One region of the Pleomorphomonas sp. PLEO genome, then DNA from elsewhere that is predicted to be linked to it. Evidence: riboswitches for the same ligand, from Rfam matches in the RefSeq annotation. Region 1 holds a riboswitch; each other region holds the start of a gene.

The links. Region 1 has a riboswitch for thiamine pyrophosphate ahead of AB6N07_RS05325 (ABC transporter permease). Riboswitches for the same ligand answer to the same signal wherever they lie in the genome.
Region 2: it holds a riboswitch for thiamine pyrophosphate, as region 1 does, so the genes downstream of both, thiM (hydroxyethylthiazole kinase) here and AB6N07_RS05325 (ABC transporter permease) in region 1, are expected to answer to the same signal.
Region 3: it holds a riboswitch for thiamine pyrophosphate, as region 1 does, so the genes downstream of both, AB6N07_RS15870 (NIPSNAP family protein) here and AB6N07_RS05325 (ABC transporter permease) in region 1, are expected to answer to the same signal.

Annotation. Positions count from the first base shown of each region.
Region 1 covers NZ_CP166625.1:1,206,511-1,216,835, forward strand. The annotation lists gene AB6N07_RS05310 (Nramp family divalent metal transporter) at 54-1,379, shown strand; gene AB6N07_RS05315 (peroxiredoxin-like family protein) at 1,557-2,159, shown strand; gene AB6N07_RS05320 (ABC transporter substrate-binding protein) at 2,236-3,171, opposite strand; gene AB6N07_RS05325 (ABC transporter permease) at 3,192-3,965, opposite strand; TPP riboswitch at 4,058-4,172, opposite strand; tRNA gene AB6N07_RS05330 (tRNA-Glu) at 4,375-4,450, shown strand; gene AB6N07_RS05335 (TIGR02281 family clan AA aspartic protease) at 5,016-5,711, shown strand; gene AB6N07_RS05340 (hypothetical protein) at 6,466-7,362, shown strand; gene AB6N07_RS05345 (alpha-N-arabinofuranosidase) at 7,746-9,260, opposite strand; gene AB6N07_RS05350 (extracellular solute-binding protein) at 9,474-10,325, opposite strand, start outside.
Region 2 covers NZ_CP166625.1:4,459,434-4,469,758, reverse strand. The annotation lists gene AB6N07_RS20760 (HlyD family secretion protein) at 1-412, shown strand, start outside; gene AB6N07_RS20755 (ABC transporter permease) at 416-1,615, shown strand; gene AB6N07_RS20750 (ABC transporter permease) at 1,612-2,730, shown strand; gene AB6N07_RS20745 (monovalent cation:proton antiporter-2 (CPA2) family protein) at 2,794-4,572, shown strand; gene thiM (hydroxyethylthiazole kinase) at 4,581-5,387, opposite strand; TPP riboswitch at 5,449-5,552, opposite strand; gene AB6N07_RS20735 (amidase family protein) at 5,646-6,875, opposite strand; gene AB6N07_RS20730 (diguanylate cyclase) at 7,203-8,696, shown strand; gene glp (gephyrin-like molybdotransferase Glp) at 8,707-9,909, opposite strand; gene moaC (cyclic pyranopterin monophosphate synthase MoaC) at 9,997-10,325, opposite strand, start outside.
Region 3 covers NZ_CP166625.1:3,409,520-3,419,844, forward strand. The annotation lists gene AB6N07_RS15835 (HAD-IA family hydrolase) at 1-645, shown strand, start outside; gene AB6N07_RS15840 (ATP12 family chaperone protein) at 650-1,420, shown strand; gene AB6N07_RS15845 (GNAT family N-acetyltransferase) at 1,424-1,972, opposite strand; gene secG (preprotein translocase subunit SecG) at 2,159-2,689, shown strand; gene AB6N07_RS15855 (CTP synthase) at 2,886-4,514, shown strand; gene AB6N07_RS15860 (TRAP transporter substrate-binding protein) at 4,580-5,566, opposite strand; gene AB6N07_RS15865 (TRAP transporter large permease subunit) at 5,589-7,385, opposite strand; gene AB6N07_RS15870 (NIPSNAP family protein) at 7,382-7,714, opposite strand; TPP riboswitch at 7,764-7,866, opposite strand; gene AB6N07_RS15875 (aminotransferase) at 8,020-9,186, shown strand; gene AB6N07_RS15880 (asparaginase) at 9,192-10,214, shown strand; gene AB6N07_RS15885 (hypothetical protein) at 10,246-10,325, shown strand, end outside.

The sequences.
Region 1 (10,325 bases):
GAAATGTAGCCTATGCTATATTTCCAAGCATAGGAAACCTCCTGGTGATCCCGATGTCCGCAGTCTCCCAGTCCGCCGTCAGCGTAACCCCCTCCGGAATGACCGGTCGCACGTCGATCGCCATCTCGGAAGCGCTGGCGGGCCGGCTCAAGGGACCACGGGCGATGCTGGCCTTCGTCGGCCCGGCGGTGATCGCCTCGATCGCCTACATGGACCCCGGCAACTACGCCACTAACATCGGTGCCGGCGCTGGCTATGGCTACGCGCTGATCTGGGTGGTGGTGATGGCCAATCTCGTGGCCATGCTGTTCCAGGCGCTGTCGGCCAAGCTCGGCATCGTCACCGGCCGCAACCTCGCCGAAATGAGCCGCGATCATTTTCCCTTCCCGGTGGTGATCGTCATGTGGATCATCTCCGAGATCGCCGCCATGGCCACCGACCTCGCCGAGTTCCTTGGCGGAGCGATCGGCTTGTCGCTGCTGTTCGGTACCTCGCTGTTCACCGGCATGGTCATTACCGCTCTGGTCACCTACGGCCTGCTGATGTTCGACCGCGGTGGCTTCAGGCCGATGGAGCTGATCATCGGTGGTCTCGTCGGCGTGATTGGCGTCAGCTATCTGATCGAGATGCTGATCGCTCCGATCGACTGGATGGCCGCCGCCACCGGCGCCGTGACCCCGGTATTGCCGGACGCTGGCGCGCTGACCTTGGCCGTCGGCATCATCGGTGCCACCGTCATGCCGCACGCCGTCTACCTGCACTCCGGCCTCACCCAGCATCGGGCGAAGGTGCGCAACGAGGGCGAGCGCCGCAAGGTGCTGAAGTTCTCCAACATCGAAGTGGTGGCCGCGCTGGCCGTTGCCGGCCTCGTCAATATCGCCATGGTCATGATGGCCGCCTCGGCCTTCCACGCCGGCCATAGCGACGTCGCCGAGATCGAGACCGCCTATCACACCCTGACCCCGCTGCTCGGCGCCGCTGCCGCCGGTGTGTTCCTGGTGTCGCTGATCGCCTCCGGCATCTCCTCGTCGGTGGTCGGCACCATGGCCGGTCAGATGATCATGCAGGGCTTCGTTCGCTTCGAGATCCCGGTTTTCCTCCGCCGTCTCATCACCATGGTGCCGGCGTTCGCAGTGGTCGCCGCCGGCGTCAACGCCACCGACGCGCTGGTCATCAGCCAGGTGGTGCTGTCGTTGGCGCTGCCGGTGCCGATGATCGCCCTTGTGCTGCTCACCCGCCGCGCCGATATCATGGGCGCCTACGCCAATGGCCGCCTGACCGACGCGCTCGCCATCGCCGCCACCGTCGCGGTGCTGTCGCTCAATGCCGTGCTGGTGTATGGCGCCTTGGGGCTGAAAATCCCCGGCCTTTCCGGCTGAAAGGGGCCTGAAGGCCTCATTGCAACGACTCTTTCGGCTAGCTCCGCGAATCGTGATTGCTGCCTTCTTACCCTGTGAACGAGAAATAAGCAGATTAGGACAGTTGCCAAGAGTGGCGATTGTCGTCATTCCTGTCGTATAAGTCATGCGACAAGCCCTGCGAGTTCCGCGTTTCCCATGAGCATGCCAAACCGCCTCATACCGAACCAGCCGGTTCCCCCGCTACGGGTGAAGACCGTCGGTGGTCCTTGCTGGCGGCTGTGCGACCAGAAGCCGCAGCACTTCACGCTTGTCCTGTTCTACAGCGGCCTGCAGTGTCCTTTCTGCAAGGCGCAGCTCCAGGAGTACGAGGCGCGTTACGAAGAGTTCCGCAAACTCGGCGTTCGTGTTCTCGCCGTCTCCGCCGACAGCCGTGAGCGCGCCGAGCAGGCGGTTCGCGACTGGCATCTCGACGAGCTGACGGTCTGCTGGGGATTGACGGTCGACCAGGCGCAGGACTGGGGTCTCTATCTCAGCGAAGGGCATGGCAGGGTGTTTAATGGCATCGAGGAGCCCAGCTGGCATGTCGAGCCGGGATTGTTCTTCATCAAGCCCGATGGTCGCCTCTACGCCGGCTTCGTGCAGACGGTGCCAGTTGCCCAGCCTCGGATCGATGACGTGCTCGGCGGCATCCGCTTTGCCATCGAGACGGCGATGGAGCCGTCGGGTAGTGCTGACGACGAAGCCTGTCGTGGCGAAGACTGTGGCTGTGGCGAGCCCGCCAAGCTGCACGCCGTTTGACCGGGCAAAGGCCCGATCTGTTTCTTTCAAGCTCCGCCCGGAAGGTTGATGACTTTCCGGGCGGATCTTTTTGTTTTCAGCGCAGCTCGACCGCGTAGTCCTCGACCGGCTTCACCGTCTTGATCAGGCCGGCGTCCTTCATGAACTGAGAGAAGCGCTGGTAGCGGCCGGCGTCGAGCGCGGCGGGACGCTTGGCAAAGCGCGGCAGCGTGTCGGCCCAGGCGCGGCGGTTGAGGTCGTCGTTGAGGTCGGGATAGGCCTTGATGAACACCGCCCAGGCGTCGTCCGGGTGGTTGGTGAGGTAGATGGTCGCCTCTTCGACGGCGGCGAGGAATTCCGGCAGGCGCTTGTCGCCGATGAGATCCTTGCGCGTCACGTAGATCAGTTCGTCATAGGCCGGCATGCCGTTTTCTTCCGGATAGAAGGCGACGCCTTCATGCCCTTCGATCTTCATCTGGTTGAGTTCGAAGTTGCGATAACCGCCGACCACCGCGTCGACCTGGCCGGCCAGCAGCGACGCCGACAGCGAGAAATTGACGTTGACCAGCTCGACGTCGTCGGTCTTGAGGCCGGCCGTCTTCAGGAACTGGCCCAGCATGGCATCCTCGAAACCGGATACCGAATAGCCGATTTTGCGGCCCTTGAGGTCGGCCAGCGTCTTCACCGGCCCGTCTTTGAGGGCGATCAGCGTATTCAGCGGCGTCTCGATCAGCGTGCCGAAGCGGACGAGCGGCAGGCCGGCATCGACGTCGAGGTCGAGGCTGGGCTGGTAGTGCAGCGCCACGTCGGCCTGGCCGGCGGCGACGAGACGCGGCGGCGCTGACGGATCGGCCGGGGCGATGAGGTCGACGTCGAGGCCGTGGGCGGCAAAGATACCCTTTTCCTTCGCCACCACCAGCGGCGCGTGGTCGGGATTGACGAACCATTCGAGCAGCACGGAGAGCTTGTCGGCGGCGGCCGCTGGGCTGACCGCGAGCATGAGGGCGGTGGCAAGGGCGGGAAGAAGACGCATCGATAGATCCTTTCGGGAGGTCAGTCTTTCTCGATCCAGGGAATGAGGCGGAGGGTCAGCCGGTCGACGGCGATCTTGATGAGCAGCGTCGCGGCGGCCAGCACGCCTAGGGCGGCGAACAGCAGCGGCGTCTGCATGCGGGCGTTGGCCTGCACCATCAGCAGGCCGAGGCCGCGCGAGGCGCCGACCCATTCGCCGATCACCGCGCCGATCGGCGCGTAGACGGCGGCGACGCGGATGCCGGTGACCAGCGCCGGCAGGGCGGCCGGCACGCGGATCAGTCTCATGGTGCGAAAGCGGCCGGCGCCGGTGAGGCGGGCGAGGTCGAGGAAATGCGCCGGTGTGCGGCGAAGGCCGTCGGCAAAGGAGGAGGCGACGGGAAAGAAGATGACCAGCGTGGTCATCACCACCTTGGAGGCGAGGCCGAAGCCGAACCACAGCACCAGGAGCGGCGCCAGCGCGAACACCGGCAGTGCCTGACTGACCACCAACAGCGGCGACAGCAGCCGGTTGGCCAGCGGCGAGGCGGAGACGGCAAGGCCGGCCAACAGGCCGAAGGCGATGCCGGCGGCAAGGCCGAGCACGGTTTCCGCCAGGGTGACGCCGGCTTCCGCCAGAAGGCGCGGGCCATAGGCGGCATAGGCTGCCACGACATCGGCCGGCGACGGCAGCAGGAAGGCGGGCAGGGCGAGGCCGGTCGCCGCCGCCTGCCAGAGGATCAGCACGGCGGCGAACGAGATGAGCGCCTGAATGGCGACACCACGGCCGGCGGCAAGCATCGTCTTCGGGCGCATCGCGGTTCCCATCATTCGCCGTGCCCTAAAAAAGGGCGGATGGGCCACGAGCGTTGGGGGAAACATGGCCGAAGGACCGCGAATAACGCGGCGGGGCCATGAGGTTCCGTTCCTTCGCCGGCATGACCCGGATCAGGTTCGAAGGGTTCGACCCGCCACGCGGATCATCTCAGCCTTCCCGGATGGAAGACACCCCTCGGAACGCCCCTGTTATGATCGTCGGCGGCGGCGATGTCCAGCGGCAAGACGACGGGTCGCCACGCCGGGCGTTCGCCGGAGGGCGGGAAATCGGGGAACTGACAACGGCTTGGCGAGGCGCGCCGGGAAAGCCGAGCCGGAAAACGAAATTCCCCTTGCGCTCTCAAAACGCCTTCGCTATATCCGCCCCACGCTCTTAGAAGCGTGCCGCGCTCCCATCGTCTAGCGGTCCAGGACGTCGCCCTCTCACGGCGAAAACACCGGTTCGATTCCGGTTGGGAGTGCCAATTTTTCAAATTGTATATTACGGTATGTCTGTCTAGCGGCTTAGTCGTTGGATTATGGTGGTATGTGTGTATTTGAAGGATGCCGCCGGACTTTGCCGACTTCCGGTCATTGGAGACTACATTCCGCTCTTCCCATCGCCCTTTGGGGATTTTCCTCAACGATTGTGCTGTTGCGGGCCGCGAACTCTTTGGATTTGACCGTTCCTTTTAAGAGCAGGCGCTGTATCGTATGGTCATAGCAACCTAAGCTATTGCGTTCGGTGGGACCCCGATGAACAGGGCTGTTGTGTTTCTCGTCGCTGCGTGTCTCGGATGGCCTCTTACTGCCTTGGCTGCGCCAACACTGGGTCTACTCTGCATTCCGAAGCCCGATCCCCTGGGGCCGGTGCCGGACCCAATCGACACAATCTCTGTTACTTACCGGGACGCGGTGTGGACAGTGGTCCACTCAGCTGCCTCGGGGAAATTCTATGTTCGCTCAGAGCAATATGACATCAAGGACACGTCGGCAGAGGGTACCTCGTGGGGATGGGTTGGCTTTCACAAAAGGAAGAAAAACGTTGGCATGGTGTCGGCAACCTACAAGCTTGGAGATGGTTATGTTTATGCCGAGACGGTTGCCGATACTGCGACGGGCAAAATTCTGGCCGAGGTGAGCGCGCGCTGTATTGAGCGGTCTTCGCTTGCTGGCAATTTTGAACTTCTTGACACCGCAGTGAGAGTCAACTCGCCGCTTGCGGAACAAAGGCCTGTCAGCAGACCCAATCCGGATCGTCAGCAAGATTTTGCGCAAAGACACCCAGATCTGGGTCTGTCTGCTCAATTCAATATGTCTGGCGGGACCCCTCAGGTTCCTGTCCTGATAAATGACAGACTAAGCCTTGATTTCATTATCGATAGTGGTGCTAGTGACGTATCCATCCCGTCGGATGTGGCGCTGACGCTTGTGCGGACAGGCACCATTGCTGATAATGATTTTCTGGGGGCTAGCGATTACACTCTTGCCGATGGAAGAACGTCCTCAGCCAGCCGCATAAATATTCGCTCGCTTTCTATTGGTGGCATTACCATACGGAATGTCACTGCAAGCGTAGCCAATGCGGCCGGACCGCTGCTGTTGGGAGAGAGCTTCCTCACTCGTTTGCCGAAATGGACTATAAATAACGAAACTCGAGCATTTGAGTTCGACCGTCCCGATTTAGCCGAAATGGGGCCTTCACCCATAGGGCCGTCTCGTGGCCAGAGTGCGATGAGGAAGTAACCTTTGCCTTAGCGAACTGTCTCACTGCGAAATACCCGGCAGTCATGATTTTTCTGACGAGGAGCGGCGCGAACGGCTGCGCGACATAATGAGGTTAGGTCATCAAAGCTCGCTAGCTATCTCGCGCTTTACCCGAGCAAGGAGTTCGCGCTGCTATCACCGGACAGTGGCCAATCAGTTTACCGTCTGGCAGCCCGCCTGGGCAGAGGTGATCTCGATCACAAATAAGAAGGCGAGGCTAACCGGAGCGTTTCGATCCGTCTTGCTCCAACACAATTGTGGATGCTCTTCGCGCCGCGCTTTGGATTGGCTGTAAGGCAACGACAGCTGGGCTGGTATCTTGACCCGCGCCCGAAGCGTTCAAAAATTAGGTGGACTTGAAGGCTCGGGCTCAAGTGATCGGATATGAGCGTGTGGCCTATTTCTAAATCTTCGCGGCCGTCCGCTTTTCAAATGTCGCGGCGTTCTGCGTCACAACCAATGGATCATATACCTTTCTTCATCAGGATAGTGCCCAAGGCCTTTATTCGACGCGTATTTTGGCTCTGCAAAACACCGCTCAGTAGTTCCCTTGGTTATTCATGCAATCTTTAGTTTACAAAAATTTAAGTCGCCAAAGTTATTTAGATTTATGGAGCATCAGTCGATCAGGTTGGACCCTCTGGCGGCCCAGCGATAGCTCCTGATGTTTTTGCTGGAACGACCTCCTCTCCACCGGGTTGTTTCGGCGTGGGCGATGCTCTCGGAGTTCGAAATGCCCAATACCGCACTATATCGCCGACAGGCCCCGGTATCCGCCGCCGCCACGCCCCAACCGGCCAGGGCGGATCTTTCACCGCTTGGCGGCTCCGAGATCCAGGTCTGGGAGGGCACCGGGGTTTTCAGCGTGTGTCGATCGATTTTTCTTCGCACGCGTCTCGAGAGCTGGATCAAGGCGAGCCGATTGGCGGGGGCGGCACCCCTCCTGAAGGAACTTTATGGCTTCGAGGAGGAAACGCATCTCGATGACGCCATGTTGCTTTTGCAGCAGGGCGACGACTTCCTCTACGTTCATCAGGGCACGAAATCTGTTCATGAATATGGGCGGATTTTTCGCGGGGTGCTTTTGTCCACGATCCCCGGCACCATGAGCCAGTCGTTTCGGCGCCACTACAATTTGACCCTCGGCGACATGAGGCCGCGCTATATGCAGTTCCGAACTGACTTTTCCGCTCGCCACGTCCGGTGGGAGCGTATCGCCCTGCCGCTCGTTTCCGATGAAAAGCAGACGACCAAGTTTCTTCTGCTCTATTCGGTGCCGCTCGACGACAAGATGGAGATCTTGCAAGCCACCTTCGACAGGTCGGCCGTGGGGATGGTCGCCGCCGCGAAGACGATCGGCGAGGAAAAGACGCTGGAAGACGCGGCGGTTCTCTTGGTCAACCATCGGGCCCGCTCCATGCTGGGGATCGAAGACGACATGCTGCCCCTGTCCACGGTGCGCGACCTTCGGGCCTGGGTGCAAAACGTGAGGAAGTGGGAGCAAGTCGGCGAACCCAAGACCACTTCGGGAAAGACGATCCTCGGTTTCAGAGACAAGGAAAAGGCGAAGAACATCACGGTGGTCATCGAGCCGATCGAACACTTCGTCATTTTCCATCTGATCGACTGATGCCAATTTGCAAAGCCCGAGCGGGGCGATGGCCTTGCCGTTGTAGCTGAAGAGATCGAGATCGAGGGCAGGGCCTCCATGACGCGGGTGTTTCGTCAGGTCAGGCAGGCGACCGCGAATCTTGGTCAGCAGTTTGTGGTGAACGCCGACATCCAGATAACCGGGGTAGGTCCGCCAGTCGCGGCGTTCGCTGGCATCAGCCGCGGCGTCCGGGGCTGAGTGATCGCGGCACGCGCCTGTTCGGGACAAAAGACGGGAGCCCAGAAACGACGAACGCCGCGACTGGGGGAGTCGCGGCGTTCATGCGGCCGGCTGGCGAGCTATGTCCAGCCGGAGGATGCGGGGACCGGGGAAGCGGTCGCCGCACTCCCGCTTACGGCTACTCAGGCCTTCGGCTTGGTGACGATGACGTTCCAGGAGCCGGGCATCAGCTTGGCGGTCAGCGTGTCGTTGTCGATGGCGACCGACTTGATGGGCGCCGGCGCCACCGTGTTGGGGGCGTCCTTGGTGTTCACCGCCTTCATGTTGGGGTGATAGACCTGCTGGGCCTCGCTGACTTCCCGCGCACCGCCGAAGCCGCGCAGTTCGACCTTGAGGTCCATCGGCTCGGCAAGGTTACGGTTGAGCGCGAAGATCACCACTTCGCCGGTGCTCTCGTCCTGGGTGACGGCCGAGATGAGGTAGGGCATCTCCTCGGCGGTCTTGCCGGCATAGCTGGCGGAGGTGGCAAGCGTGCGGAGCACGCGGCCACGGGCGTATTTCGCCGTCAGCGCGAAGGGATGGAAAATGGTCTGCCGCCAGGCCGGGCCACCTTGCTCGGTCATGATCGGGCCGATGATGTTGACCAACTGGGCAAGGCAGGCGCATTTGACGCGGTCGGAGTTGTTGAGGAGCGTGATCAGCGCGCCACCGATGAGCAGGGCGTCCTCGGTGTTGTAGACTTCCTCGATCAGCGGCGGATGCTCGGGCCAGCCGGGCTTCCTGAGATCGTCGTGACCGCGCGCCTTGTACCACACGTTCCATTCGTCGAGCGACAGCATGATGCGCTTCTGCGAACGGCGGTTGGCGGCCACGGCGTCTGCGATCGCCACCACTTCCTTGATGAAATAGTCCAGGAGCTCGACGTTGCCGAGGAACTCCTCGGTCGAGTCATGCGGGTTCATGAAATAGGTGTGCAGCGAGATGAAGTCGACGTGGTCGAAGCAGTGGTCGAGCACTTCGTATTCCCAGCGGGCGTAGGTGGCCATGTCGCGGTTCGACGAGCCGCAGGCGGCCAGTTCGATCGACGGGTCGACCCAGCGCATCACCTTGGCCGTTTCGTGGGCGGCGCGGCCGTATTCGGTCGCCGTCTTGGCGCCGATCTGCCAGGGGCCGTCCATCTCGTTGCCGAGGCACCAGAACTTGATGTCGTGCGGCTTCTCGTAGCCGTGGCTCTTGCGCAGCTCGGAAAGCTCGGTGCCGCCGGGGTGGTTGCAGTATTCGATGAAGCGGCGGGCATCGTCGATGCCGCGCGTGCCGAGGTTGACGCCGAACATCGGCTCGACGCCGACCTGCCGGCTCCAGTCGATGAATTCATTGGTGCCGAAAGCGTTGGTCTCGGTCGAGAACCAGGCAAGGTCCAGGCGGCGAGGCCGCTGTTCCTTGGGGCCGACGCCGTCTTCCCAGTTATAGCCGGACAGGAAGTTGCCGCCGGGATAGCGGACGATGGTGACGCCGAGTTCCTTGGTGAGCTCGGCAACGTCCTGACGGAAGCCGTTCTCATCGGCGGTGGAATGGCCCGGCTCGAAGATGCCGGTATAGACGCAGCGTCCCATATGCTCGACGAAGGTGCCGAACACCCGGCGGTCGAGATCGGAAATGGCAAAATCGGCGTCGACGATAAGACGAGCGGACGTCATGAGCTTTCAGCTTTCGGGTTTGGATGGTCTCGGAGGGTGGCGGTGCCCCGGCTGGGGAGAGGGCGCCGCGATCCTCGGTACGGTCTCCGGTCCCAAGGGGCCGGAAGGCGCTTGTCGTTCGTTTCCAACCGGGGGGAGGGTCCGGCCGCACGAACCGTGGCGGTGTCCTGCCCGGCCGGTCATGACGACCGCGGCCGGGCAGGGCTTTTCGTATTACTTGGCGTTGGCGAGCAGCTCGTTGACGCGGGTCTCGGCGTCGGTCAGAGCCTGATCGATCGGCTTGTCGCCACGCATGGCCGAGCCGACTTCCTCACCTTCGATCTCCTGGATCGAGAACTGACGCTTGACGGCCGACGGCAGGGCGGTGCCGTTGACGGCCAGCGAGGCGATGTCGCCACGATGCGGCAGGTTCTTGAACGCGTCGCTGTCGATGATCGACTTGCGGACCGGCAGATGGCCGGTACGCGACCACTCGTAGTTATTGTCCCAGAGGAACTTCATGAATTCGATCGCCGAGGCGCGCTGCGCTTCGGAGAGATTCTGCTTCAGAAGAACCCAGCTATGACCGTCGGCCCAGACGCGTGGGCTGCCGGGGTAGATCTGCGGGAAGGCCGTCACGGCATAGCCGTTGGCAAGCGGGCCGTCCTTCTTGGCTTCCTGGTCGTAGGTATCGATCAGCCAGGTGCCGCAGATGAACACGCCACCCTCGCCGGCCGCGAAGCTCGACACGGACGCCGCGTAATCCTGGTTCTTGGTGGTCAGATCCTTGGAGAAGATGTCAGCCAGCAGCTGGGCGGCATTCTTGGCTTCCGGCGAGGAGAAATTCACCTTGTTCGGATCGGCGAAGAAGTCGGCATTCTGCTGGTAGAGCAGCGTGTCGAAGGTGCGGGTGTAGAAGGCCGTCTCGTTGGCAAGCGTCGAGATGAAGTAGGGCTTGCCGGTCTTTTCCTTGAACTGCTCGGCCTGCTTCATCAACTCGTCGGTGCTCTTGGGCAGGATCGGCTTGCCCGCCGCGTCGACGAGGCCCGCCTGCTTGAACAGGTTCATGTTGATGTGCCACAGCCA
Region 2 (10,325 bases), 2.2 Mb from region 1:
CGAGACCGACCTCGCCGAACTCACGGTGAAAGCGCCAATCGCCGGCGAGGTAACGGCCCGGAGCGCCGAGATCGGTGAGCTGTTCGGTGCCGGTACCCCGCTCGTCTCTATCGTCGACGTCGACCATGCCTGGTTCACCTTCAACGTTCGCGAGGACCTATTGAATGGCCTTGCAGTGGGCGATCGGCTGAAGGTGCGCGTTCCAGCGCTGGACGGGCGCGAACTCGACACCCGCGTCACCGTCATCAACGCACAGGGTTCCTACGCCAATTGGCGCGCTACCAAGGCGACCGGCGACTTCGATCTTCGCACCTTCGAGGTGCGGGCACGGCCCGACGGACCTGTTGAGGGGCTGCGGCCCGGCATGAGCGGGCTGATCGATTGGTCGGGGTCCCGGCTGATGGAACGCTGAGCCATGGCGCGGCGAGCCCACCTTAAGGCCGGCTTTCGGCGGGCTCTTCTCGCCGAACTGCGCCAGATCGGCGCGCGGCCGGGGCTGATGTTCATGCTGGCGCCGTTTCCGCTGCTGTTGTTCGCACTCCTGGCAGCCGTGTTTCAGATGGGCCTGCCGCGCGAGCTGCCCATCGCCATCGTCGATCAAGACCGCTCGACGCTGTCGCGGCAAATGGTGCGCATCGTCGATGCAACGCCGGAAGTGGCGGTCGCCTACGAGGCCAGCTCGTTGGGCGGGGGACGCCAGCTCCTTCTTTCGGGGCAAGTTTATGCAGTGGTGCTGATTCCATCTCGCACCGAGCGTGACGTGTTGGCTGGCCGCCGGCCTGAGGTCGTGCTGTTCTACAACAACCAGTATATGACGCCGGGAAGTCTCGTCGCCCGCTCCGTTGGCGGTGCTCTCGGCACTGTGGTGGCCGGCATTTCCATCGAAGCGCGCGTCGCTCGTGGCGCAGACGTTGAAAGCGCCACCTTGGCAGTGGCGCCGGTGCCGGTAAGACAGAGCGCGCTCTTCAATCCCAGCCTCGAATATGTCCAGTTCCTGCTGGCGGCGGTCATGCCGACAGTATTGCAGATTTTCATCGCGGCGAGCGCTGCGCTGTCCTTCTCTCGCGACCGGCAAGGCGTCGCTGGGTTGGGCCGGTCGCTTCGGCTCGGCGGTACGCTGATAAAAACGGTGGCCGGTAAGCTTGCGCCCTACACGCTCGCCTATCTTCTCGTGCTGTGGGGTGCCGATGCGCTGCTGTTTGGCCCGCTGGGCGCCCGCTTCGGCGGCAATCTCGCCTTTCACGTCGCCTACGGCTTCGTCTTCGTGCTCGCCTCGCAGATGCTCGGCGTGGTCGCGGCGCTTGTCGCCCGCGATACGGTCTCGGCGCTCGCCTCCGTCGGAGTCATCGCCGGGCCGGCCTTCGGATTCACCGGCATTACCTTCCCGCGTCTTTCCATGAACGGCTTCTCTACCGTCTGGGCCGACCTTCTACCGGTGACCCACTATCTTCAGCTTCGAACCGACAACATCCTGCGCGGCGCGGCTTTCGATATCTCGTTGCCGGCCTTTGTCTCGCTGCTAGCCTTGGCCGGGATCTACGGCGGGGCGATGTTTTTTCTCCTCTGGCGTCACGGCCGGTCGCGGTCGGTCCCCGTTCCGGAGGCGCTCCGATGATCACCGTCTTTTTCCGCGAAATCGTCGCGGCGATCTTGGCCATTTGGGCCGACAAGGGCGCCCGGTCGACCATGCTGGGCGCGACAGTGTTCTTCTCGGTGTTCTTTCCGCAGCCTTACCTGTCCGAGGTGGTGCGCGATATGCCGGTGGCCATCATCGATCAGGACGGCTCGACGCTGAGCCGCGAACTGATCCGCCGCATCGATGCCGCCGATACCGTCGCCGTCGCCCGTTACGCACCCGACATGCCCTCCGCCCGCGCCCTTTTCTTGAAGCGTGAAGTCTATGGCATCGTCGTCGTGCCGCCGAAGTTCGAGCGCGATCTCCTGGCCGGTCGCGCCGCGCCGATCGCCGCCTTCTCCGATGGTGGCTATTTCCTGCTGAATTCGGTGATGTCGTCGGCACTGTCCAACGCTGCGCGCAGCCTCGGCACCGAGGTTGAGGTCGGAAGACTCACGGCCTCAGGCGTGGACATGGCCTCGGCAATGGCCATTGTCGAACCGTTGCGTGTTACCACCGTCGCGCTGTTCAACCCGACCGGCGGCTATGCGAGTTTCGTGCTCCCGGCCGTCTTCGTGCTCATCCTGCAACAGACGCTCTTGATGGGCATCGGTAATCTCAAGGCCGGCCGTCGTCCCACCGGAGCCGTTTCCACTTTGGCCGACGCAATCGTCTATGTCGGCCTATATAGCCTGTGGGCGGGCGTTGTGCTGGTGCTGCTGCCCTGGGTTTATCGGCTACCCAGGATCGGCGATGTCGCCGTCATGTACGCGGTGGTCGTGCCCTTTCTAGCCGCCGTCACCGCCATGGGGCTCGCCATAGCCCGACTGATTCCCACCAAGGAAGGTGTCATCTTTTTCCTGGTCGTGCTCGGCATGCCGCTGTTTTTCCTGTCCGGTGTCTCCTGGCCGGCCGAGGCCATGCCAAAGCTGCTGCATGCCATCGCCTTCGTTATTCCCTCAACGACGGCGGTGCCGGCTCTGGTGCGCGTCAACCAGATGGGCGCTGACCTGAAGTCGGTCGAAACGACGATTTTCATCCAGCTCGGTCTCTGCTTTGCTTACTCAATGCTCGCCTTAATTGTGGACCAGGCCAAGCGGAGGCCCGCTGCGTGACGCGGCTTGCGTGTCGGGACGGTTTCGGATCACACTCGGGTAAACACTGAGACGAGGTGTGGTATGGCGGCGGCGGGTCTCGGGGCGACGATTGGCCCGGTTGTAGTGCTTCTCTCGGCTGGCGTGCTGGCGGTCCCCCTGTTCCGCCGGCTCGGCCTCGGTTCGGTGCTGGGATATTTCGCGGCCGGTGCCTTGGTCGGTCCCTCCGCCTTTGGCCTGTTTTCTGACCCGGCCGCCATGTTGCATGTGTCGGAGCTCGGCGTGGTCATGTTCCTGTTCCTGATCGGACTGGAACTGAGGCCTCAAAAGCTGTGGGCGATGCGCGTCCAGATCTTTGGGCTCGGCCTCGCGCAGGTCGTTGTCTGCATCGGCCTGCTGACGTCCGTTGCCTTCATGGCGTTTGGGCTCCCGCTTATTCCTGCTTTCATCGCCGGTGCCGGCTTCGTCCTGTCTTCGACGGCGGTCATCATGTCGATGCTTCAAGAGCGAGGCGAGCTGGCCAGTGTCGACGGTCAGAAGGCGGTGTCGATCCTGCTGTTCGAGGATCTATCCATTGTGCCGCTGCTGGCTCTTGTGGCCTGGCTGGCTCCGGACGATCACGGTGGCGCTGGTTGGCTCGGCGTCGGGCTCGGCGCGGCAGCCGTGGCGGCGCTGCTCCTGGCCGGTCGGTATCTCATCGATCCCTTCTTCGGTCTGCTCGCCCGCGCTCGCGCACGAGAGGTGTTGACCGCCGGTGCGCTTCTGGTGGTGCTGGGTTCAGCCCTTCTGATGGAAGCGGTCGGCCTCTCCATGGCCATGGGCACCTTCCTCGCCGGCGTCATGCTGTCGGGGTCGAGCTATCGGCATCAAGTCGAAGCCGATGTCGAGCCGTTCAAGGGCCTTTTGATGGGCCTGTTCTTTCTGGCCGTCGGCATGTCGCTCGATATCAGGGTTGTCGTGGAGCGCTGGCCACTGCTGATCGGCCTTCTCCTCGCCTTTGCCGTGGTGAAGGGGATCGGCATCTATGCCGTGGCGCGCCTGTTTGGCTCCCGCCATCGGCAGGCTTTCCGCCGCGCCCTGATGTTCGCCCAAGGTGGCGAATTCGCCTTCGTGCTCTACACGGCGGCGGCCGGCGGCGGAGTTATCGCGCCCAGTGACGCTGCTCTCTTCGCAACGGTGATCATCCTCTCCATGGCGCTGACGCCACTGGTACTCGTCGTTTCCGGCCACTTCCGCCGTGAGGAGGAAAAGTCGCTCGATGGTGTCGAAGAGGCGCGCGATCTGCGCGGTAGTGTGCTGCTGATCGGGTTCGGCCGCTTCGGCCAGATCGCCGCGCAACTGCTGCTGTCGCGCGGGGTCGACGTCTCCATGATCGAAAACGATCCCGACCGCATCCGCGAGGCAGGGCGGTTCGGCTTCCGCATCTTCTACGGCGATGGTACGCGACTGGATACGCTCCAGCATTCCGGCGCCGCCGAGGCCGAGGTGATTCTGGTCTGTGTCGACGATCGCAAGGCGGCGAACCGTATCGTCGAACTCGTCAAGGCCCACTTCCCGTTGGCGCGGCTGCTGGTCCGCTCCTACGACCGCGTCCACTCGATCGAACTGATCCGCGCCGGTGTCGACGTCGAGGTGCGGGAGACCTTCGATGCGGCTCTGCGCATGGGGGCCGAAGGTCTGCGCGCGCTCGGCTGTAGTGAGGAACGGACTGTGGAGGCACTCGCCACCATCCGCCGGCTCGATGCCGAGCGTCTGGTGGCTCAGGTGCAGGGCGGCGTCATGGCCGGCCGCGATCACCTGACGACGCGGCCGGTGCCCGAGCCCCTCGTGACGCCCAAGAAGGTGGCGGCTGAGGAAGGGTAACTGTTGCCTTATACCTCTCGGATCGCCGCGTTGGCCTGGAGGCCGGCGAGATCCAGCGCGTAAAGCGCGTCACAGAGTTCCTGCGGCAGGAAGCCGGGTCCCTTGACACGCTTGCCGGCGATGGCACCGGCCGCCGCGTAGGTGGCAAGCGCTGCCACCGTGCCCTCGAATGCTGGCGCGACAGCGACAAAAGCACCGACAAGGCCCGTCAACGAGCAGCCGAGCGCCGTCGACAGCGGCATCAATTCGTGGCCACCGTCGATGGCAACGGTGCGCGTACCGTCGGTGACATAGTCAATCTCGCCGGTAACGGCGACCACCGCTCCGCTCGATCGGGCGAGCGCAATGGCGCTGTCGAGTGCGGCGTTGGAACTTGCTGAACTGTCGACCCCCTTCGAGGCAATGCCGGCGACGCCCGAGAGCGCCATGATTTCCGAGGCATTGCCACGGATCACGGTCGGCCCCATGGCGACGATGTCGGCGGCGGTGGCGTTGCGGAGACGGGTCGCACCGACGGCGACAGGATCGAACACGACAGGCTTGCCGGCTGCCTTGTAGACGCTGGCCGCGAGCTTCATCCCGGCGATCCAGTCGGACGACAGTGTGCCGATATTCAGCGTCAGTGCATGGGCGATCCGGCCGAAATCCTCGACCTCGTCCACCGAATGCACCATGGCTGGTGAAGCCCCGGCGGCGAGCAGCACGTTGGCCGCGATGGACATCGCTACGAAGTTGGTGATGTTGTGTACGAGTGGCCGTTCGGCGCGCACCTTCTCATGAAGGGCATGAACATCGGCAAGTGTCAGGGTGGTCATCGCGGGCTCCTTCGACGACGATCGCCCGCGGACAAGAAGACGTGTGGCTGCCGGACAGGCCGGGGCCGCTCGCCTCAATCCCTCCGTCGGCATGATCCGGATCAGGTTCGTGGGGTTGGATCGCTCCTCTCAGTCCGGCCGAGCCGGACACCCCCTTGAGACGCCGTGAGCATAGGCGGGGAGGGAGGCAAGCGCAAGCAAGGAGCCCAATGGGCTGGCGTAGCTCTGCTCGTGCGCTCTATCAACGGGTGGCTAACGCTACGCTCGGCAGTCTGCGTCCTCGCCCAACATCTCTTGAACTGCTGCAAGCAGGAATTCGTCCTGATAATGCCCCGCTGCGAAGGACAGCCCCACCGGACAGCCCTCTACTGTCAACACCGGAGCGGATATTTCGGGCAAGCGGCCTACGCCGGAGAAGGCAGTAACGGTCATTGTCCGATCGTAGAAATCCAGCACATTGTCCAGGGTCGTCAGCGTCCCTTTCTTGGGGGCGATCACTGGTGTCGTCGGAAAGCAAATGACAGTGCCGGGAACGAGATAGGCATTGATCGCCTCAAAGAACCGTTCGCAACGCACAAGGCTCTCGAGAGCAGCAACTCGGTCGAAACGCTGGACGTTGCCGTAGGCCATGGTGAAGGTATAGCCGAGTTCCGGCTTGGTTGCCTCTATCCAATTGCCGACGGTGCTCTGAAACTCGGCCGTTTGTAGGTCGCGTAGCGCTCTGGTGTTGCAGTCGCCCAAAGGAGTATTCCCTCCGGCGATCTGTGAGAAACGCAGGGGCTCCACAGTGATGCCGACGCTGTCAGAAATCCGCTCTAATGCGGAATAGGCCTGGTTTTGTACGGCCTTGTCGGAAATCTCCAGCGCATCGACGAGGAGCAGGAGGCGCTGCAGGGGAGCGATCGACCTATTGCTGCTACGCAGCAAGACGCGGACAGCCGCGTTCAGATTCTCAAACCGCGCTGCCAAGACACCAACCGTGCTCACGCTCGGCATGAAGGGTAAAACGCCAGCCTCCGATATTCTGTGGAGCGATGGGCGCATGCCCCAGACCCCACATAGACTTGCCGGCACCCGGATAGAGCCGCCCGAGTCGGTGCCGATCGAAAAGTCCGCTAGACCGTTGGCAATCGAGGCTGCCGATCCGCTGGAAGAGCCGCCCGGAACTCGGTCTGGCGCTTTCGCATTGCGCGGCGTTCCAAAGAACTGGCTTTCTCCGTCTAGGCTGTAGGTAAACTCGTCTGCCACAACCTTGCCGATGCAATGTGCTCCGGCCGCAAGCAACTGATCAACACAAACAGCATTGTGAGCAGGTGCCGCATGAGCGTCCCTCCACGCAGGGCTGCCATAGGACGTCTTGTGGGCGGCGATATCGATATTGTCCTTCACCGTGAAGGTCATGCCATCCAAACGACCGTGCCCGCAGGGGGGTAAATCAAGTCGCTCAACGAGAGAGCCAGACGGGTCGGATAGGGCGGTGTGTGACATGATTTTGCAATATGGCCGTGTATTCGCGGGTCGAATGACCACGATTCGCGGGACACGGACAACCCCATTCAGATGGGCGTTCCATTACCATGATCGTCTGAGGTTCTTAGCCTCAGAGGTGCCACGAATATTTTCAATCTGAAATATCGCGGAAGACAATCATTTACCTACAAGAGTTAGGGTGGCCTTTGCTTGTTTAGCCTAGCTTGGTCGATCTTTTTTTGGTCCATGGGACGATATATGCGTATACGGCTAGTGATAATTGTCCTGATCGGCCTCAGCCTGGTACCGTTTCTGGTAAATCAGATCCTTGTCGCTGAAAAGAATATGCGCACGGCCCTCGCCACAGCGGAGCAGAGTGTTCAACTCTCGGTAGATCGCACGGAAGACTTGTTCGTCGGAGCGAAGGCTGAACTGGAAAATCTCTCTTCGACAGTGGCGTTGATCGATTCCTTGCGGTTCAGTTCGCCAGAGCAGTGTAACAGGACCTTACAGAAAGTCGTCGCGGCCCACGAGCGAGTGAAGGCTATAGCTTTGCTGACGCCACAAGGCATCGCCTATTGCGGGTCTGAGGCCAAGGCTATCAACCTTTCATTTTCAGAGCGGCAGTATTTCAAGGAAAGCTCGCAATCCGAGGGTATTGCGTGGGGTGACCTGCAAATCAGCAAGGTCAATAATCAAATCACTGTCGTTTCGGCGCGCGCTGTACGATATGAGGGCACAATATCCTTTGTGGTTCTGGTGACGCTCGATGTTGCGTCGATGAAGCGGCAGACTTTTCAGCAGTTTCAGCTTCCTGTCGCCCAAGCCATTCTCATGAATGGGCAAGGTGAAATTTTGGACAAGGCTGTGTTCGATAAGGAAGCGCTGCCCTTTGATGAACAAACACTGAGCCAAGCCCGTTTAGCGGATACCGGCATTATTATCCACGGCACCCAGAACAAGAGTTCGACCTTGGTTGGCGTTATGAAGCTGCCCATGGCGGCTGGGCGCGTCATATTTTCCGTCCCCATCGGCCAAATATACACCGCGGCCCATCGAGAAATGGTGGAGGTGATTGCTTTGGGTTGCCTGGAAACCTTTTTGATGGCTGCGGTCCTGTTGATCGCCCTTGAGTTCCTGGTTCTGCGAAGCCTCCGGCAAATAACATCCTTCGCCAGCCTTATTACTGCTGGAAATCATAGCCAACGTGTAACAACCCGGTCGCCATTTTCTGAGTTTGCAATTCTATCGTCGACCCTCAACATGATGATCGACAAGCTTGAGCTTGCGAGCTTTACCGATGCCCTAACTGGCCTTGCGAACAGGCGTGCGCTCGAGGTTCACCTGGATCATTGCGACGAAAGCCTTGAAAGCACCGGCGCCGGCTTTTCGATTGCCATGATCGACATTGATCATTTCAAACTCTTCAACGACCGGTTCGGCCACGGCACCGGCGATTCCGTGCTGCAAACGGTCGGCAAAACCCTGAAGACCTCGGTGAGTGGCGAAGAGATTGCCGCGCGCTACGGGGGGGAGGAGTTCACGCTCGTATTGTTGGACACGTGCGCCGGAAGCGTTCTCAATCGCCTTGAAGCGTTGCGTCACTCGATTGAGGAACTGCATATCCTTCATCCGGATTCCCGATACGGCCACGTCACGGTCAGTATCGGCTTTGCTCTGGTTGTTTCAGGTGGGCGAGCTCAGGAGGCCATCGAACGTGCCGACCTTGCCCTCTATGCCGCGAAGAAGCGGGGGCGCAATCGAGTGGCGAGCCAGGGCGAATCGTTGCCGGAGTTGTTTGATCCTTCGGGGCGCCCGATCGAGGATGCGTTGTCCTAAAGCCCGTATCTCAGCCCACGATCCGCAGGACGTCCACCTCGTCTCCCGCCTCCACGGCCGGCGCAAATTCGCGGCGCACGATCAGGGCGTTGGCCGCTGCGATCATCGACAAAAGCGAGGAGTCCTGGCTGGCAACAGGCGTAACCACGAGGCGCCCCGCGTCGACGGCTAGGCGGGCACGCAGGAAGTCGCGACGCATGTCGTTCGGGCGAAGAGGCGCCTTGAGAATGGCCTTTTCGACACTAGGCAGCACATCGGCTCTGCCAAGCATCGCCCGAATAAGCGGGGCGAGGAAAATCATGCCGGCAACCAAAGTCGAGACCGGGTTACCGGGGAGTCCAAGAGCATGGACACGGCCAAGGCGGCCATGCATCAGCGGCTTGCCCGGCCGCATGGCGATCTTCCAGAAGCCTGGCTCCATCCCTTCGGCGGCGAAAGCGGAGCGGGTGTGATCATGGTCTCCCACAGACACGCCACCGATCACCACGACGATGTCGGCTCCGTCGGTCTGCGCCATCCGGATGTAGCTTCGAAGCGCGGAAAGATCGTCGGGGGCGATGCCCAGGTCAACGGCCTCACCGCCGGCATCCTCGGTCAGTTTGGCAAGTGCTATGGTCGATGAAGCGACGATCTGGTGGGGCATGGTGGCTGTCCCCGGCGCCGCCAATTCGTCGCCAGAGGCGATCAGCGCGACGCGCGGACGACGCCGTAGCGGCAGACGGGCGTGGTTCATGGCCGCGGCAAGTCCCAGCGCGCCGAAGCCGAGCACGGTGCCGGTCAACAGCCCCGTTTCCCCCTCGGTGAAATCGATGCCGCGTTGACGGATGTTGGCGCCCGCGGAAGGCGGACTGACGAAGCGGACGCGATTGTCCTGACGTTCGGCATCCTCCTGGATGCCCACTCGGTCGGCGCCGCCCGGAACCCGCGCTCCGGTGAAGATGCGGACGGCCTCGCCTTGACCGAGCGGCCGATCGAAGCCGTGGCCGGCGGCGGCCTCACCGACAACGGCGAACCAATCGTCCGAGGTCGCTGGCGCACCAAGGGCGTAGCCGTCCATGGCCGAAAGGCTGGCTGGCGGCTGGGTGCGCAAGGCAACAAGGTTGGCGGCAAGCGTCCGGCCGCCGGCTGCTGCGAGATCCACCCATTCCGCTTCGGTCGGCACGATGTCGGTGAGCAGTGCCGCTTGGGCGTCATCAACGGGTATCAGTGTCATCGCGCCCCGGCTTAACTCGTGGTTCGGCTCCGACATTCACATCTATCCGGCACCAGCCTTCACCGGGATTCAAATGTCAAACTCGCTTCAATAGACAGCGAGCCAGCGGCCCGACTTGCCGCCATCCTTTTCAAGAAGACGGATGGCCTCAATGTGAACGCCCTTCTCGGCTGCCTTTACCATGTCATAGACGGTGAGGCAGGCAACGGAAACGGCGGTCAGCGCCTCCATCTCCACGCCGGTATTGCCGGTACAGCGCACGATGGCAGTGATCTCGAGGCCAGGCAAGGTGGGGTCGGGCGTGATGTCGATCGCCACCTTGCTGATTGGCAGCGGATGACAAAGCGGAATGAGGTCGGAGGTCTTCTTGGCCGCCATGATCCCGGCGAGGCGGGCGGTGGCGATGACATCGCCCT
Region 3 (10,325 bases), 2.2 Mb from region 1:
GGCACGCTGGTCGACAGCCAGCATATGATCGTCGCCACCATGACGGAGGCCTTTGTCAAGCTCGGTCATGTGCCGCCCGACCCGGCCGGCGTGCTTTCCATTATTGGCTTGTCGCTGCCGGAGGCGGTCAGCCGCCTCAATCCTGATCTTGACGCGGTCACCGTCGGCCTCGTCGTGGAGGCCTATCGCGACACCTATCAGGCGATGAAATTTCGCCTTGCCGAAACGGCGCCGCTTTATCCCGGCACGCTCGACGCCTTGAAGGCCTTGGCGGCACAGGACGACGTGTTGCTCGGCGTCGTCACTGGCAAGTCGCGGCGTGGGCTTGACGCCATCCTCGAGACGCACGGGCTGACAAATCTGTTCGCCGTGCTTCGCACCGCCGATGACGGACCATCAAAGCCGCACCCCTTCATGGTGGTCGACGCAGTGGCCGCTCTCGGCGGCGATGTGTCTCGCACGGTGGTGATCGGCGATACCGGCTTTGACATGCTGATGGCCCGCGCGGCAGGCGCCTTCGCCCTTGGCGTCACCTGGGGCTACAATAGCCGCGACGAACTCATACAGGCCGGTGCCCAAGTGCTCGCCGACGGCTTTACCGAGGTGCCGGTATTGGCGATGGAGCTGCTTGGCGGGAAGGCGTAAACCGATGGCCGATCTCTTCGACGAACTTGCCGCGTCCTTCGATCCAGTTCTGGCAACCGAACGGGCCCGCGCCAACGTGCAGCGCGTGCTGCCGAAGCGCTTCTACCAAGCGGTATCGGTTGAGCCGATCGACGGCCTTTATCGCGTGCTGCTCGACGGCAAGCCGGTTCGCACGCCGGGGCGCAATCTGCTTGCCGTCGGCCCGCTACGGGCGGCCTGCGCCCTGGAGGCCGAATGGGCCGGGCAGGGCAAGTTCATCGATCCGATGACCATGCCGCTCACCCGACTCGTCAACTCGGCCATCGACGGCGTATCGCGCGAGATCGAGGCGGTGAAAGATGAAGTCGCCGCTTATGCCGGCTCGGACCTGACCTGTTATCGCGCAGGCGAGCCGCAACGCCTTGACGAACGCCAGCGATCCGCCTGGGAGCCGGTGCTCGACTGGGTCCGGGAGCGGTTCGGTACACGCCCGATCGCAACGGTGGGCGTGGTGGCGGTACCTCAGCCGCCGCGGCTTTTCGCCGCGGTTCATTCCACCCTGCCTGACGACGCCATCCGCCTCGCCGCCACCGAGCTGGTCACAACGCTAACCGGTTCGGTGTTCCTGGCACTCGCCCTTATGGAGAAGCGCTTGTCGCCAGACGACGTCTGGCTCGCTGCCCATGTCGACGAGGATTGGAACGCCGAGCTTTGGGGCGTCGACAGCGAAGCGCGTCAACGCCGCGATTTTCGGCGAGCCGATTTCGACGCGGCGGCTCTGCTTCTTCTCGAGTGACGGTCAGCGTTGGAAATTCTCTCGCTTCAACCGGTAAAGCACATGCGGTCTGAGCGGGTGGTCTTCCGGCAATAATGGATGCAGGAAGTCGTCGGCCGGATCGCGTACCATTCCAAGGCTCTGCATCACCGCGCGCGATGGCAGGTTGGAAACCGCCGTGAAGGCGACGATTTCGGTGAGTTCGAGGACATCGAAACCATGAGCCAGGGCGGCGCGCGCCGCTTCGCTGGCATATCCGCGCTGCCAGAATGCCTTGTCGAGCCGCCAGCCCACCTCGACTGCCGGCGCGAAGGGGTAGGCGGGGTTGAGCACTTTCTGAATGCCAACCATGCCGATGAAAGCGTCGTCCTCTCGCCGCCGCACGGCGGAAAAGCCGTAGCCGTGCTCCGACCACGTGCCTCGGAGCCGATCGACAAGGGTGTTGCTTTCGTCGGTCGTCAGGGTCTTCGGGAAATAGCGCATGACCTCCGGGTCGGCGTTGAGCGCGGCGAATGGGGCGAGGTCCTGCTCCGTCCAGGGAGCGAGCACAAGGCGCGGAGTTGCGAGTATCATGGTCTTGGGGCTCCTCTCTTTGATGGGAGGCTTGTGATAAGGCGTTCGCTTCCCAAAATAAACGCCATAGAAAGGTGGAAAGGCTACCGCCCTTCGTGTACAACGCCGCGGACTCGGACCGCATAGGCGGTCGGTGTGCCCTTTGGCGCGCCCCGGTCGGGCGCCCGTTGAAAGTTTTGGGGTTACATGCAAACCGTTCTTCTCGTCATCCACCTGATGGTGGTCGCAGCCCTGGTGGGCGTCGTGCTTCTGCAGCGCTCCGAAGGCGGTGCGCTTGGTATTGGTGGCGGCGGTGGCTTCATGACCAGCCGCGGCACCGCCAACGTACTGACCCGCACCACCGCCATCCTCGCGGGGATTTTCTTCGTGACCTCGATCGGTCTGTCGGTTTTGCCGCGCTTTACCGGCGCGCACGATTCGATCCTCGACAAGGTGCGGACGGCACCGTCCTCACCGACGGCCGATCAGCCCATCGGCTCAGGCAAGGGTGGTGTTCTCGACCAGCTCAACCAGATGAGCAAACCAGCCGCCCAGTCGGGTAACGTGCCGGTCGCTCCCGCGGTGGAGGTTCCGGCCGCGCCGACGACTCAGGCTCCCGCAGCCGCGACACCGGCTGCTCCGGCAGCGCAAACTCCGGCCGCTCCGGCGACTGATTCGGCCCCGACAACGTCTGCGCCGGCCCCAGTCGCCCCGGCTACGCCCGCACAGACACCCTAAGGACGACCCCGTCCGGTAGAAAGCGGATATGGACGGTCGCGGGCTTCCGCGGCCGTTTTCGTGAGACAGGACAATAGCTTGAAGCGATCAGTCGACCGGAGGGTTAACGCCTTCCGGGCCGGCCTTTTCGTTTTGTTTTGGATAAACCAGTCGGACCACTCCCCAACGGGTCCGCGAAAAGATAGGTTGAAGGCCCATGGCGCGGTACATCTTCATTACTGGCGGCGTGGTTTCGTCCTTGGGCAAGGGGCTCGCGGCAGCGGCTCTTGCGTCTCTTCTGCAGGCGCGTGGCTACAAGGTTCGTCTCCGTAAGCTCGACCCCTATCTGAACGTCGATCCGGGGACGATGTCTCCGTATCAGCATGGCGAAGTCTTCGTGACCGACGACGGCGCGGAGACCGATCTCGACCTTGGCCATTACGAGCGCTTCACCGGGCGCCCGGCCAACAAGCAGGACAACATCACCACCGGCCGCATCTATCAGGAGATCATCGCCCGCGAACGGCATGGCGATTATCTCGGCGGTACTGTGCAGGTGATTCCGCACGTCACCGACGCGATCAAGGCGTTCATTCTCGACGGTAACGAAGACTATGACTTCGTGCTGTGCGAGATCGGCGGCACCGTGGGTGACATCGAGGCGATGCCTTTCCTTGAGGCGATCCGTCAGCTTGGCAACGAGCTGCCGCGCCGGCATTGCGTCTACATCCACCTGACGCTGATGCCCTACATTCCCTCGGCGGGCGAGCTGAAGACCAAGCCGACACAGCACTCGGTGAAGGAGCTGCGCTCCATCGGCATTCAGCCGGACATCCTGCTGGTCCGCTGCGACCGGCCGATTCCCGAGGGCGAGCGCAAGAAGCTGTCGCTGTTCTGCAACGTTCGCCAGTCGGCGGTCATCCCTGGGCTCGACGTCGGCAACATTTACGAAGTGCCGCTGGCCTACCACAAGGAAGGCTTTGACGACGAAGTGCTGGCCGCGTTCGGTATCGAGGCGGCGCCAGCCCCCAAGCTTGATCGCTGGCAGGGTATCGTCAATCGCGTCAAGAACCCCGAGGGCGAGGTCAACATCGCCGTCGTCGGCAAGTACACGGTGCTGAAGGATGCCTACAAGTCGCTGATCGAGGCGCTGATGCATGGCGGCATCGCCAACAATGTTCGCGTCAAGATCGAATGGATTGAGAGCGAAGTGTTCGAGAAGGAGGATCCCACCCCCTATCTCGACCATGTGCACGGCATCTTGGTGCCGGGTGGATTCGGCGAGCGCGGCTCGGAGGGCAAGATTCTCGCGGCCCGCTTTGCGCGCCAGCACAACGTGCCCTATTTCGGCATCTGCTTCGGCATGCAGATGGCCGTGATCGAAGCGGCTCGGGCGCTGGCCGGTGTGACCGGAGCCTCGTCGTCGGAGTTCGGCCCGACCGAGGAACCGGTGGTCGGCCTGATGACCGAGTGGCTGAAGGGCAATGCGCTGGAGAAGCGCCGGGCCGGCGGCGATATGGGCGGTACGCTGCGCCTCGGCTCCTACGAGGCGCATCTCGCCAAGGGATCCAAGATCGCCGAGATCTACGGCTCGGAGATCATTCACGAGCGTCATCGTCACCGCTATGAAGTGAACATCGACTATCGTGATCGGCTGGAGGCCTGCGGCCTGTCGTTTGCCGGTATGTCGCCGGATGGCGTGCTGCCGGAGACAGTGGAGATCCCCGGCCATCCCTGGTTCATCGGTGTGCAGTATCATCCCGAGCTGAAGAGCCGTCCGTTCGAGCCGCACCCGCTGTTTGCGAGCTTCATCGCGGCGGCGGTCGAACAGGGCCGGCTGGTCTGAGGTCGGGCGTCATTTGAGTTCTGGAAGCCGGCCGCCGCGAGGCGTGCCGGCTTTTTGGTGCGATGTTAGAGCGCCGTCAGCGCCTTGATCTTCTCCATGCCACCGACCTTTGGCGCCAGGATTGCCCAAACGCCCTCAGCGCCCTTCACCCAGGCATCGCGGTTTTCTGGTGCGATCATCTGGCCGCCGGCCGCTTTCGCAGTTTCCATCGACGTTGCTTCATCGGCCTGCATCAGCGCGTCGAAATAGGTCGATGCCTCGGCGATTGCCGCCGTGAACACCGCTTTCTCCTCATCGTTGAGACCATTCCAGAATCCGGCTGACAGATAGACGGCACCGGTGGCCCAGATATGGGCGGTTTCGATGAGATAGGGCACCACTTCGTAGAGACGGAAACCGGCATAGGCCGACTTGGTGAGATCCATCATGTCGACGACGCCGGTCTTCAGCGCGTTGTAGGTCTCGGTGATAGGGATCGGGGTCGGAAGCGCGCCATAGGCCTTCCAAAGTTCGACGTGCAGCGGGCTCTGGATGACGCGGATGCGCTTTCCGGCAACACCCCCGGGTGTGGTCACCGCTTCCTTGGCCAGAAGGTGGCGAGCCCCATAATTGATGAAGCCGAGTGTGACGAACCCTTGGTCGGTCAGTTTCCCCTTGAACTCGTAGCCGATCGGACCAGAGGTGGCACGGCGGACGTGATCGCGATCGCGAAAGACGAAGGGCAGATCGAAGAGCTGTGTCTCCGGCACCCAGGCCGACAGGGACGATAGAGTGGACAGGCTGGCCTGGATGGAATCAAGGCGGATACCCTCGGCCACCTCTTTTTCACCACCGAGCGCGGCGTTGCCGACGATACGGAAATCGAAGCGGCCGGGTAGCTTTGTTTCCACAAGGTCGCGCACCTTCAGCCAAATCTTTGTCTCCGGCTTATCGTCGCCGAGCAACGAGGCGACGGTCAGCGGTCGCGACGCGGCGCGAGCCGGCCGGATGACGGCAGGGAGGGCTAGGGCGGAAAGGCCGGCGGCAAAGGCGCGGCGGGTCAGGATAGGCATGCAGTTCCTCCGAAGTTCGAGGTCATGGAAACGCCCAGAGGGCGGCGGCAAGCGCCATCAATGACATGGCGGCGATGAGGGTGAGGGTGAGCGGCAGTACGGCGCGGAAGACGGCGCTTGAAGAAAGTCCGGTGATGCCGGCGGCGACGAATACCAACACACCGACCGGCGGTGTCAGACCACCGATCATCAGGTTGACCGTGAGGATGACACCGAAGGCCACCGGGTCGATGCCCGCGGCGACGATCGATGGCATGAGCAGCGGCGCGAACAGCAGGATTCCGGGGCCGACGTCGAGCGGCCCACCGACGGCGAGCAGGATAAGATTGGCAACGAGCATGACGGCCAGGGGATTGCTGCCCAACACCGTTACCCAACCGGCCAGCGCCTGCGGCAGACCGTCGACGGCCAGCAGGAAAACCAGCGGCGCCGACGAGGCGACGAGGAGGCCGATCGCCGCCGTCTCTCGCCCTGCCTGGAGAAAGGCGGCTAGGGTCGCCTTGCGGCCGCCCGGCACGGCCAGCGCAGCGATGAGCGCATAGACCGAGGCGACGGCAGCGGCCTCGGTGGGCGTGGCGATACCAAGGCGGATGCCGAAGAAGACCACCAATGCCAGACCGAACACCGGTACCGCGGCGACGAAGGCGGCAATGCGCTCGATCCGATCGGCAGACGGACGGCTCGGTGTGTCGGCGGAAAAATGCAACATTGCCGCCATGGCCGCCGCCAGGATCAGGCCAGCCACCAAACCACCTTCAAACAAGGCTCCCACCGACAGATTGGTGGCCGAAGCAAGCAGCAGGAAGGCGATTGATGGCGGGATGATGTTGGGTAGCACCGCCGTGGCAGCGACGATGGCGGCCGCCTTTTCCGGTTTGACGCCATCCGCAATAAGGGCCGGCGCCAACACCTTGGCACCAAAAGCTGCATCGGCGATCGACGAGCCGGAGACGCCGGAAAACAACAGATTGGTGACGAGTGTCGCCTGCGCCATGCCGCCACGTCGATGACCGACCAGCGCCGAGGCGAAGCTGACGAGACGATGGGCGAGGCCGCCGGCGTTCATCAGCATGCCGGCCAGCAGGAAGAAGGGAATGGCGAGGAGCAGGAACTTGCCCATGCCGGAAACCGTCTGCTGTACGATGGCGGCTTCTGGTAGACGGGCGCCGAAGGGGATGGCAACAGCAAGTCCGACGATCAGCGCGTGGACGAAGGGGGCTTCCGCCGCGAGGGCGAGACAGACAGCGGCGCAGGCAACGAGGCTCGGCAAGCCGACCGGCTGCAAGACGGGAAGATGAGGCAGGGTCGCGAGGCCGGCGCCGCCCGCAATGACGGCGAGGCTGCTCGCCCAGGATCGGCCACTGGCGAGGGAGCCGAGGATCAGATGTGCCGCCGCCAAAGCGCCACCGATGGCCACCGGCCAGAAGCGCCAGCTTTCCGGCGTGTCCAGGGTTGGCGATATGCCGCCGATCAGCGTGGCCACCTTGGCGGCGCCGAGCATCAAGACCAGTGCCGCGGCCAGCGTGACGGAATCGGACAGGATATCGGCGACTGCGCGGCCCCTCGGGCCGAGTTGGCGAGTTACAACGTCGATGCGCATGGCGAGTGGGCCGCTGGCGCAAAGCGGCAGTCCGAGGAAGACCAGCGCCGTGTGCAGAAGGATGCCGAGATCCTCGGTCGCGACGAAGCCGGTTGAAAAGACATAGCGCAGCAGCGTGGCGCCGAACACCAGAACGAGCAGCGCCGCCAGGATAGCCGCCAATAGGCTGGCGAGCAGGCGGTCGATTATTGAAGACAAGCGCGCAGCAAATCGCCTCATGGCCGCACCCCATTGCCACCGAGTGGTGAGAACCAGGTGGGATTCAGGATGCGGCTCCGCATCGCCCGCACAAAGGGCGCCGCCTTAGCGCGAAAGGCCTGCCAGGCTGGGTCGGCTTCCATGCCGGCACGCCGTCGCTCGCGGTCGGCAAGGTCTTCATACTGCCAGATATGCACGACGTCATTGACGGCGCCGATATCCTGCGTGAACCAGCCGATCAGCGTGCCGAGGTGGCCCGTCTGGATCGCCATGCCTTCGTCGACATAGAGATTGAGATAGGTGCCGACATGCGCCGGCTCGATGGTGTAGGTGCGTTCGTCGAGAATCATGATCGTTCTGCCGTCATTGGAAATTGCGGGCGGCGGAACGCTTCAGGCTGATGTCTGCATGGCTCTATCCCTCCGCCGGCATGACCCGGATCAGGTTCGTCGGGTTGGAGAAACTCCTCTCAGCCCCGGATGGGGCACCCCGTGAGATGCCATGAGCTTAGCCGGATGAGCTCAGTCACGCCATAGGCAAAGACCTCGATCCGCAGTGGCAAGCCATGCGCCGGGCGGGACGCTGAACGGCAAACCGCTTGTGGGGCTGGCGAGGCTCCACTAGGGTCGCCGGGTTTGCAGCGAATGATCTTGAGATGAAACTCACCAATCCCATCTTTACCGGCCTTCCGACCACCATCTTCGAGGTTATGTCGGGTCTTGCGCGCGAGACCGGCGCCATCAACCTCGGACAGGGCTTCCCCGATGTCGATGGTCCCGAAGAGGTGCGCCGCGTCGCCGCCGAGGCCTTTCTCGCGGGACCCAACCAATACCCGCCGATGATGGGCCTGCCGGCCCTGCGGCAGGCGGTCGCCGCCATCAACAAGCGCTTCTATGGTCTCGATATCGACTGGGCCAACGAGGTGATGGTGACGTCCGGCGCGACCGAAGCGCTTGCCGATGCCATTCTCGGCCTCGTCCGTCCTGGCGACGAGGTGGTGCTGATCGAGCCGCTCTATGACAGCTACCTGCCGATCGTCCTGCAGGCTGGCGGCATCCCAAAGCCGGTTCGCATCGCTCCTCCGAATTGGGAGCTCGATGCCGACGAACTGGCAGCCGCCTTTTCCGACCGCACCAAGGCGATCCTGATCAACACCCCGATGAATCCGGCGGGCAAGGTGTTCTCGCGGCAAGAACTGGAACTGATCGCCGGCCTCTGCCAGAAGCACGACGCCGTGGTGATTTCCGACGAGGTCTACGAGCATCTGGTGTTCGATGGTCGTCGCCATGTGTCGCCAATGCAGCTTCCCGGCATGCGCGATCGCGTCGTCCGCATCGGCTCGGCCGGCAAGACCTTCTCGCTGACCGGCTGGAAGGTGGGCTATGTCACTGCGGCACCGGCCCTGATGGAGCCAATCGCCAAGGCGCATCAGTTCGTCACCTTCACGACGCCGCCGGCGCTGCAGACAGCGGTGGCACATGGGCTTTGTTTCGGAGACGACTATTTCGATGGGTTCATCTCCGGCTTGCAGGCCAAGCGAGACCGCCTCTCGACCGGCCTTTCGGCGCTGGGCTTTTCGGTGTTGCCGTCGGCCGGCACCTATTTCATTGTGACCGACACCGGACCGCTCGGTATCGATGACGACGCCAAAGCCTGCCTCACGATGACGCGAGAGGCGGGTGTCGCAGCCGTGCCGGTTTCGGCCTTCTATGTTTCCGCCCCGCCGAAGCGCTTTATCCGCTTCTGCTTTTCCAAGCGCGACGAGGTGCTGGACGAGGCCGTAGCCCGTCTCGCCGCCTGGATCGACAAACAGGGACGATGATTTCGATGGAAAATCCAGTTCTGGTCGAGGTGACGCGTGGCCCCATCGTCGAAAGCTTTCACTGCGGTTCGGTGGCGATCGTCGATGGTGACGGCCGCCTGGTGTTCGGTGCCGGCGACATCGAACGGCCGAGTTTTCCCCGTTCTGCAGTGAAGCCGTTTCAGGCGCTTTCGTTCGTTGAAAGCGGCGCGGCCGATCGGTTCGGCTTCGGCGACGCGGAGCTGGCCCTTTCCATGGCATCGCATAACGCCGAGCCCCGGCATGTCGAGACCGCCCGAGCCATGCTCGCCGCTGCCGGGCTCGACGAAGGGTGCCTTGCCTGTGGTCCCCACTGGCCGGCGCGTCATGACGATCAGGGCGAATTGTATCGCCGCGGGGAAAAACCCGGCCGCATTCACAACAACTGTTCGGGCAAGCACTCCGGCTTTCTCTGCACCTGCGTCGTGACCGGTACCGACCCGCGCGGCTACGAGCGGGCAGAACATCCGGTGATGCGTGAGGTGATCGCCGCTGGAGCCTCGATGACCGGAACGCCGCACGCCACCGATATCTGTGGCATAGACGGTTGTTCGATCCCGACTTTCGCCGTTGCGCCCCGGGCGCTCGCCCACGGTTTCGCCCGTTTCGTGACCGGTGTCGGCCTCACGGCGACGCGCTCTCGCGCCGCCGAGCGGCTGAGGCTTGCCGCCGCCGCCGAACCTTTCATGGTCGCCGGTACCGGGCGCTTCTGTACCCGGGCTATGACGGCCCTTGGTAGCCGCGTCCTGGTCAAGACCGGAGCCGAAGGTGTTTTTATCGCAGCGATCAAGGAGCTCGGCCTCGGGGTTGCCATCAAGATCGACGATGGCGCCGGGCGAGCGTCGGAGGCGGTGACGGCTCGAATTCTCATCGATCTCTTGAAACTCACCCCCGACGATCCGGGTTATGCTGAGATGCAGGATCTCGCCAATCCCCCGGTCAAGACTTGGGCTGGCGACGCGGTCGGCGAAATTCGCGTGACCGAAGCGCTTGCTGGCGTTACAGGCTGAGCGGCGGGATCAAGGCGATACGGAGGGACGGATGGGCGAGGTCGTCAAGCTCGACAAGAAGGCACGCGAGGCGCGCAAAAAGGCCGAGGCCGCCCGAGCGGCGGGCGCATC